DNA from 4 places in the Siphonobacter sp. SORGH_AS_1065 genome. Region 4 is predicted to be linked to each of the others. Evidence: riboswitches for the same ligand, from Rfam matches in the RefSeq annotation. Region 4 holds a riboswitch; each other region holds the start of a gene.
The links. A riboswitch is a leader RNA that binds a small molecule or an ion and turns the genes downstream of it on or off. The one in region 4 is predicted to bind S-adenosylmethionine.
Positions count from the first base shown of each region.

Region 1: linked by a shared signal. The riboswitch ahead of QE390_RS21850 (cysteine desulfurase family protein) and the one ahead of metK (methionine adenosyltransferase) in region 4 are both predicted to bind S-adenosylmethionine.
Region 2: linked by a shared signal. The riboswitch ahead of QE390_RS05775 (O-acetylhomoserine aminocarboxypropyltransferase/cysteine synthase family protein) and the one ahead of metK (methionine adenosyltransferase) in region 4 are both predicted to bind S-adenosylmethionine.
Region 3: linked by a shared signal. The riboswitch ahead of QE390_RS22835 (peroxiredoxin) and the one ahead of metK (methionine adenosyltransferase) in region 4 are both predicted to bind S-adenosylmethionine.

Region 1 covers NZ_JAUTAM010000007.1:13,797-15,998, forward strand. The annotation lists gene QE390_RS21845 (SGNH/GDSL hydrolase family protein) at 1-723, opposite strand, end outside; SAM riboswitch class I at 960-1,061, shown strand; gene QE390_RS21850 (cysteine desulfurase family protein) at 1,244-2,202, shown strand, end outside.
Region 2 covers NZ_JAUTAM010000004.1:1,249,756-1,251,957, reverse strand. The annotation lists gene QE390_RS05775 (O-acetylhomoserine aminocarboxypropyltransferase/cysteine synthase family protein) at 1-1,200, opposite strand, end outside; SAM riboswitch class I at 1,403-1,520, opposite strand; gene QE390_RS05770 (NeuD/PglB/VioB family sugar acetyltransferase) at 1,741-2,202, shown strand, end outside.
Region 3 covers NZ_JAUTAM010000008.1:57,436-59,637, forward strand. The annotation lists gene QE390_RS22835 (peroxiredoxin) at 1-803, opposite strand, end outside; SAM riboswitch class I at 999-1,099, opposite strand; gene QE390_RS22840 (RagB/SusD family nutrient uptake outer membrane protein) at 1,307-2,202, opposite strand, start outside.
Region 4 covers NZ_JAUTAM010000004.1:3,608,336-3,610,537, forward strand. The annotation lists gene metK (methionine adenosyltransferase) at 1-951, opposite strand, end outside; SAM-I-IV-variant riboswitch at 1,027-1,145, opposite strand; gene QE390_RS15655 (lycopene cyclase family protein) at 1,187-2,202, opposite strand, start outside.

The DNA of each region.
Region 1 (2,202 bases), on a different contig from region 4:
AGCTTTCGCCAGGGCTTCCGTATACAACCGATGCCCTGTTTCGGGATAAGGATGCACGTTATCGACTGAAAACACAATTTTGTCCGGTGCATCTTCGGGTTTGCCTTTGAAAATCAGCTTACCTTGCTGGGCCAAAGCTGCCACCTCCAGCCCCAGACAAATGCTGGGAATTCCATAATATTCCGCAATTTGTTCCATGGCTAAAGCCGAAGCTGGCAGTTTTCCCTGCTGGTAAGTTGGGGCCAGATCTGCCGTTAAGGTGTATACGAAACAGAGATCGGTATGAGGATTTTGCCGCCAGGTTTTTCGAACGATTCCTTCCATGGCTTTGTAAATCTGCTCTGGCTTTTTACCGTTATCGTTTACAGCAAATTCTACGAAAACCAAATCAGGATTCTGATCGAGCACCTGAGTTTGCACCCGAAAAACACCTAAATCCGAGCCCGTTCCGCCAACTCCCGCATTAATCTGCCGAAAGGGAACCTGCGGATAGGTTTTCTGTAACCAACTCAGTGACTGCTCCCGCCAGCCTTTTCCGGCTTCGGTAATGCTACCACCGAGGTATCCTACCATGATCGGCTTTCCAGCTTTTATTTTTTCAAAAAAGAAAGGTAACCCTTCCCTAGCACGAAGTAGCGTAGCATTTTCCAATGCACTTGTTTGGGAGAATACCAAGGTCGGAAAACAGAAGAAAAGCGTAATGATTCTCAGCAATGACTTCATAGGTAACTAGTTTTTTCGGTTGCCTAAACCTACGTAATGAATCATAGCAATGACTATTTTACTAGTAGTAAGTTAATTTTAGAAAAAACAATTTTAGTAACCATCTATTTTACAGACAAATAGCACAACAAGAAGTGTTAATAGTATTATTAATCTACTATTTCTATAGATTTTATTTGTTTTATTAAATTCCACTACTTTACTTTGCATTGTCTTCAATTACCATTGGTAGTTGGGGCTTATACAGAAAGGAGGAGAGACAGGCTCGACGAATCCTTAGCAACTTTCCGACGCGGAATCAGTGCTAACCTGCCTAACATTTTTAGGAACTATAAACCCCATATGCCATGTCATTCCTCCCCAATCTAAGGAACCGATCGGCCTGCTCATTACTGATGAGTTAAGCCTTTCTCTCGTTTGTCACGAGATTCACTTTCATTACCAAGCATCGCTCAGGTTTATTTGATACCTGTGCTCCTTACGTGTCCATTCATTCACCCTTCATCAGCTCTTTTATACCATGAGTATTTATTTAGATAACTCCGCGACTACCGCTTTGTCTCCTGCTGTTCTGGAAGCCATCATACCCTATTTTACGCAACATTTTGGCAACGCCTCTTCGAATCATTGGGCGGGCCGGGAAGCGAAAAAAGTAATTCAATCGAGTCGTCGGCAAATTGCTGATTTACTGAACATTACTCCCGAAGAAATTATCTTTACTTCTGGCGGCACCGAAGCCGATAATTTTGCTTTAAAAAGTAGCATTCAGCACTTTAACATCCGCCATGTCCTTACTTCGAAGATTGAACATAAAGCCGTGCTTTTGCCGCTGAAACAGTTGGAACAGGCGGGGCTTATTCAAGTTCATTACGTCCAGTTAGACGAGCAGGGTCGGGTATCCATTCCTGATTTAACCCAATGGCTGGAGAAACATCCCAACGGACTCGTCAGCCTCATGCATGCCAATAACGAACTAGGTACGCTTTTGGATTTGGAAGAAGTGCATTCGTTAACTCAACACTACGGAGCTTATTTCCATACGGATACCGTTCAAAGCATCGGTAAAGTGCCCGTAAACCTTCATGCGGTTGATTTTGCGACGGCTTCGGCCCATAAATTCCGTGGTCCTAAAGGCGTAGGATTTTTGTTTGCCCGTCAGGGACACCGATTGCCCGCCTTTATCAGCGGCGGCGGACAGGAAGGGGGGCAACGCGGAGGAACCGAAAATATTCCCGGCATTGTGGGATTAACTAAGGCTCTGGAGCTGGCGATAACCCATCAAACGCAAAACATCGCCCATCTGAATTCATTGAAACAACAGTTCATCGACGAAATCCAACGGCAAATTCCCGGGGTTTTGTTTAATGGTCGATGTCAAAGCATCGAAGAAAGTTTACCCGGATTAATTAACGTCGCCTTCCCTATTCTCGACGGCCCCTGCTCATTGGTAGAAGCCCTGGATGCTCGCGGCATTGCCGT
Region 2 (2,202 bases), 2.4 Mb from region 4:
CGTAGCTTGCTCGGCGGCTGAAAGCTGGGAATGCGTCGTGCTGGCGGGGTGGATGATGAGCGTTTTCGCATCGCCCACATTAGCGAGGTGACTAATCAGTTTTAAGGAATTAACCAACTGATCTGCCGCTTCTTTTCCCGCTTTAAGCTTGAAGGTTAACACGCCGCCAAAGCCACGGGTTAAGTACTTCTGAGCCAGGGCGTGATAGGGACTGCTCGCCAAACCGGGGTAATTCACATATTCTACTGCCGGATGGTTTTCCAGCCAGGTCGCCAGAGCCAGAGCATTTTCGTTCGTCCGCTCTACGCGAAGCGAAAGCGTTTCGAGTCCCTGCAATAGTAAGAAGCTGTTGAAAGGAGCTTGAGAAGGTCCCCAATCCCGAAGTCCTTCTACCCGGGCCCGAATGATGAACTGAATATTACCGAAAGGACCATTAAAGCCGAATACATCATTTAATACCAGACCGTGGTAACTTGGTGAGGGTTCGGTAAACTGAGGGTACTTTCCATTGCCCCAGTTATAGGTGCCACCGTCGATAATAACTCCTCCCATAGAAGTACCGTGACCGCCGATCCACTTCGTAGCCGAGCTAACAACCACGTGGGCTCCGTGTTTAAGAGGCTGAGCAATGGCCCCGCCTGCTCCGAATGTATTATCTACGATAATGGGCAGATCATACTTCTTAGCCAGGGCTGCGAAGGCTTCAAAATCGGGAATGTTAAATCCAGGGTTACCAATAGTTTCCAGATACAGGAACTTGGTGCGATCGTCAATGAGCCGTTCGAATGATTCAACTTTATCGCCGTCAGCAAAACGGGCTTCAACGCCAATATTTTTAAAGGAATTCTTAAACTGGTTATAGCTGCCGCCGTATAAATAGGAAGTCGTTACAAAGTTATCGCCAACGGTAGTAATGTTATTGATGGTAATAAACTGAGCCGCATGCCCCGAAGCCACTGAAAGGGCTGCCACGCCGCCTTCCAATGCCGCTATGCGTTTTTCAAACACATCGTGGGTGGGGTTCATAATGCGTGAATAAATGTTCCCAAATTCCTGAAGGGCAAAAAGCCGGGCTCCGTGAGCGGAATCATCGAACTGATAAGCCGTGGTTTGATAAATAGGAACGGCCCGGGCCTTAGTGGTTGGGTCAATCTCTTGGCCAGCGTGTAACTGGAGCGTTTCAAAACGTAATTCAGACATGTTGTTGCAGAATTAATGCGTGAATAAAAGATAGAGTTTAGAGTAAGTGTTTGAAACGAATCGTTTCTGCATGCAATCCACAACAAGAAGAAGTGCCCCCTGCGTAGGCGGATGAACTAAGAGTCAGGAAATCTGAGATGGAAAAAGAGGGCAGAATAGCAGCCCCCAATAAAAGGGTCGTCCGGTGCATGAAAGTTCGCTTTACTTATCTCTCCCCGGAGACCTTCTCCGGGGCAGGAATTAGCACCTTGTTTTCACCTCGTTGAAAATAGGTTGCCAGCGGTTCACAGAGCCCGTCTCTCCCCGCTTCTCGATAAGTCAGCATCTGGAACGGGCTGACTTTTCAAAGGCAAACTTAAAAAGGAATAGGCAAATGTGGAAAGAGCCGGATCGTTTTTTGTTCGTTGGGGGTTATAATTACTTTAATTCACGCAAAACCAGTAACGAAAAGGCAGGGGATAATAATCAGGAGTGAACTTTCCCATGCTGATCTGCTACTTTTGTAAAAAACGTCAGTTGATGTACTGACACGCATACGTTATGGAAAACCCCGTCCTTATTTTTGGAGCCAAAGCTTTGGGTAAAACGGCTCTTGATATTTTTAATAGCAACGGCGTCATTGTGTACGGGTTTCTGGAAGACGAAACGAGCCTGCACGGAACCGAAATTGGTGAGGTATCAGTCTTTTCAGCGACTGACGATGAAGGATTTACTGAACTCATTGGAAATAAATGTGAAGCTTTTATAGCAGTAGAAGATCGGACCGAACGCAAAACACTGGTTGAGTACCTGCACGAAACTCGCCAGACGCAGCCTGTTAATGCTGTACATCCCTCGGCCATTATTTCGGAAGATGCTCACATTGGCCACGGAAATCTGATTGCGGCTGGCGTTATTGTTCAGACGTTTTCCAAAGTGAGTAACCACTGTATTCTCCACGCCGGAGTTATCATTGATACCGAAACTGTCCTGGAAGACTTCGTTCAGGTAGGAGCGGGGAGT
Region 3 (2,202 bases), on a different contig from region 4:
AGATCGGGGAAAGTGAAATCCAGTTTATTCTGACCTTCCTTCAGTTGAGTCAGAGCATAGGGATCCGGAAGTTCGGCCTTTTTGTTTTTCGTCCACTCCAGCTTTTGAGTAACGTATAACCCACGATCAATTTCGGCGGATAAGGTTTTGTCCTCGTTGATTTTTCCTTTGATCAATACGGGATTAGGCCCGGTGAAGCCCGAAAGAACAAATTCATTTCCCTGAACAGTCCCCTCCAGTTCACGGGAATCACCCACGACCGTCATGATCACGCCCGTCAGTTTATTCCCCTTTTGTTCGAGTAAAGCGACCTGATTCGCAACCGGTTCTTTACTAATGAGTTTGATTTCCCATTTACCGCTCAGGTTAGCCGCTGGGGCAATGTCTTTACCGGGTTCAACGAATCGGTAAGACTTACCGTATTCCGCCGTAAAAGGCAGCGAGTTACCCCGGAAGCTGGGCACCAGACTGCGGTATTCACCCGTTAGGTGGCCGTCGGGGTGAACCTTAGCTACCAGTGCGGCATCGTACGTATTCATTTTAATAAATAAAGAATCAGAAGCCGTTTGTTTGACGTGGAAGTGATCCTGACGGGTGCCATTGATGAGGGTGAAAGTAGCGTCTTCGGCTTTATTACCCTTTACTTCAAAATTAAAGGGAACCTTCTGTTCGTTAATGGTGAAAACGCCCCGCCAAACGCCTTCTTTCGGGAATTGAGTTTGCTGAGCCTGCGAAGAAAAACCACTGAGTACGGACAAGGTAAGGGCCGTGCCTTTGAGGAATGAAATGGCTTTCATTTTCATAAATAGATGTGTTAGAAATAGTTAGGAAATGCACTCGCGTTGAAACGCGTGCAGAGAAAGAAAGCATATACACCAGTGCAGGCAGGCAGATGCAAAAGACTTTCGTGATTAGTTGAGGTTGGACGGATCTCAGCAGCAGCAGGTGCAGCAGCGAGCATTGCATGCGAATAGCTTAGCGTTCATGGTTGGTTGTTGGGTTTATAGTTCCTAATTCAATAGGCAGGTTAGCACTGATTCCGTTCAGGAAAGTTGCTAAGGATTCAAAGAGCCTGTCTCTCCACCTTTCTTTATAAGCCGCAACTACTTTTGCAGGGAAGTAATTGAAGACTCTGCAAAGATATATACGTGAAAATGCATTATCCAAATAAATCTATAGATTTTATAGACTAATAACGTTTATTTTTTTAGCCAAACCTATTAATCATTTGTCAATCAGTAGATTGAGAATTGAAGTTAGATTAGGCAGCAGGCATTTATTCAAGCTAGATGCCTGCTGCCTGTGATTAATTACGGGTCATTAGCTTATTAGCGGTTAACTCACTGGCTGGAATGAGCCATACATATGTAGGATCGCTCGGTACGATGGCCGGTACAGTGCCTTTTGCTGGAAACGTTAGATTCTGCCGGTAAATGTCAATAGAGCGTAAGCCTTCGCCTAAAAACTCAATGCGGCGTTCTTTTAGAATCGTTTCCAGCAAAGCACTGGCATTAGGAAAGCTGGCGGTAGTCCACTGCGTGGAAGCATCCGACCTTGATCGCACGGCACTCAGCAACTGAACGGCTCGGGCATCTACTGAATTGGTCGAGCGGGTTCGTGCCTCAGCAAGGTTCAATAGCACTTCCGCGTAGCGAATAATCGGAGCTTTGTCGGTATAAGGCGACGGACTCGAGTATTTCGATAACCACTGCTGCCCGCCCGAAGTAACCACAAACTGGCGGCGGGCATCGGTCGATTTCCAGGTGCTTTCGCCCAGAATTCCTGCCGGGTTCAGGTAATACTCCCTGTTACCTGTCGGCAGGTAGTAAAAGCCAAATTGATTCTGCGTTCCTGGGTTGTCCTGATTGGTGAAAACGAGCGAGAAGATGCTTTCCGTTGTGGTTTGCGGTACGGCAAAGACCGAAGCAATATTGGCTTGCAAGGCATGCTTTACGCCCGTGGTGGCCGTAAAGGGAGCAGAAGCGGAGACAATCTTGTCGGCTTCCCGGATTACGTCATCCCATTTAGATTGAGCCAGATAAACTTTCGTTTTAAACGCAATTGCCGAATTTCGATGCGGATGCGAGACATTGGTCAATTCATCGGTATAATTTAACGGAAGGTTCTGCTCGGCGAAATTCAAATCCTCAATAATCTGAGCGTAAACTTCGGCCACCGTACTCCGGGCCAGATCGTTATTCG
Region 4 (2,202 bases):
TACACCAATGGCATAAGAAACCTGAACCAATACTTCATCCGCCAGCCCAGCGGCAACCAGGTTTTTCGCAATGTGACGCGTAGCGTAAGCTGCCGAGCGGTCTACTTTCGAAGGATCTTTACCCGAGAACGCACCCCCACCGTGGGCACCTTTTCCGCCGTATGTATCAACAATGATCTTACGACCCGTCAGACCCGTATCCCCATGAGGACCACCAATCACGAATTTACCCGTAGGGTTGATGTGATAGGTAATTTCTCCTTCGAATAACTGGCTTAACTCAGGTTTCAGAGCAGCTTTCACGCGGGGAATAACGATGTTAATGATGTCTTCGCGGATTTTAGCGAGCATCGTTTCGTCATCACCGAAATCATCATGTTGCGTCGAAACAACGATGGTATCAATTCGCTGAGGCGTGTTGTCATCACTATATTCAATCGTTACCTGAGACTTCGCATCGGGGCGTAAGTAAGGCATCAGCGACAGCTCATTATTACGAATGTCGCTCATTTCCTTCAGAATTTTGTGAGCTAAATCCAGAGCTAAAGGCATGTAGTTGTCCGTTTCGCGAGTAGCGTAACCGAACATCATACCCTGGTCACCAGCACCTTGTTCTTCAGGATTTGAGCGATCCACGCCCTGGTTAATATCGGCTGACTGGTCGTGAATAGCAGAAAGAACACCGCAGGAATTGGCTTCAAACATGTATTCAGACTTCGTATATCCAATTTTACGGATTACTTCACGAGCAATGCTCTGAACGTCAAGATAGGTAGTTGATTTAACTTCACCGGCCAAAACAACCTGTCCGGTAGTTACCAGGGTTTCGCAGGCAACTTTAGATTGAGGGTCGAAGGCTAAGAAATGATCAATGAGGGCATCTGAAATTTGATCGGCTACTTTATCAGGATGTCCTTCAGATACAGACTCAGAAGTGAACAAATAAGGCATGTTCTGTTAATTAATTGATTTGGGAGTACGAATCGATGAATATGTAATATTTCGTAATCCTTGGCCAAAGGAAGGAATTGAACGTTTTTGACTTTTCCTAAAAAGCTGATTTTCAGGAAAAAGTCCGTATCGTCAAACCACCGTAGCGTTCGAAACTCGGTTGGTGCCCTAGCTGGAGCCTCTGGATACTTTTGCAAAATTGTACATTCCGTGGAAATTCACCAAACAAGATGGCTTAACCTTGTCGGAATTCCTGAATATTTCGTTTAAAAATGTCAATGGCGGCTTTGGTAAAGGGAAGGATGGGCACGGAAACAATGACTTTTAAGTCTTCTGCCAGACTGCTTTCTTCATCCAGAAACCGGAAAATGCGGGGAGCCGGATTTTTTTGGAACAACCCCGTAAATATAGCAGCCGTAGATACCCGCTTTTTTAAAAAGACATTTAGAAAAACCTGATCGTAAAAGTAATTGAGAGCAGGGATGGCTTTATGAGTTACGGGCGAAACGTCGAAAGATCGTTCCAGGTTATGAACCAATTGTTGTAAACGCTTTTGCGTGCGGGTAAAGGTATAACCCGTGCTGGCCCGCGTATAACCGCCCGCAGTACCCACGCGAATCACGCGTGGAGCTGCCTGTTCCTGAGCAGGCTCGTCGCTCATGGGAATAACCCCGAATTCTTCTTCCAGAATTTCATAGTGCTGAATGGAAGTGAATTCCTGAATGTAACTTTTTAAACCTTCATCGTACTCTTTTTTTGAAAGCAGGGCCGGGGTAAAGAGCGTGAATTCAATGAGAGCTTCCGTTTCAGAAAAAGGCATGACGTAGACGAATCGACATTCGTTCTGCTGGTCGATTCGGAAATCCATCATAATCGGTACCTGCGGGTCAAAGGCAGGTTGATTAGTGCGAATGACCCAGCCTTTGAAGTGCTGTAACAGGTTTTGGTAGACAAAGCCACTCGCTGGCAAGGGTTTCATGGCTTGCAAAACGTGCGTACTATCGAAACACCAGCTTGCCCGGTATTCGCCTGCTTCGGTTTGAACAATGGCTTCCTGGTTATCAGACAGAATAGACTGAATGGGGCTGTATAAGAATTCAATGGCAGGGTTTGTCGCCAGTTCGTGATGAATAAACTGGTAGAAATCAATTCCGCGAAGTAACTTATACTGATGCTTGCCTAAGGTCAACTTTCGGGAAAATCCATTAGATCCATGAAACCAGATGGAATTCCATTTTCGGTAGAGGATGG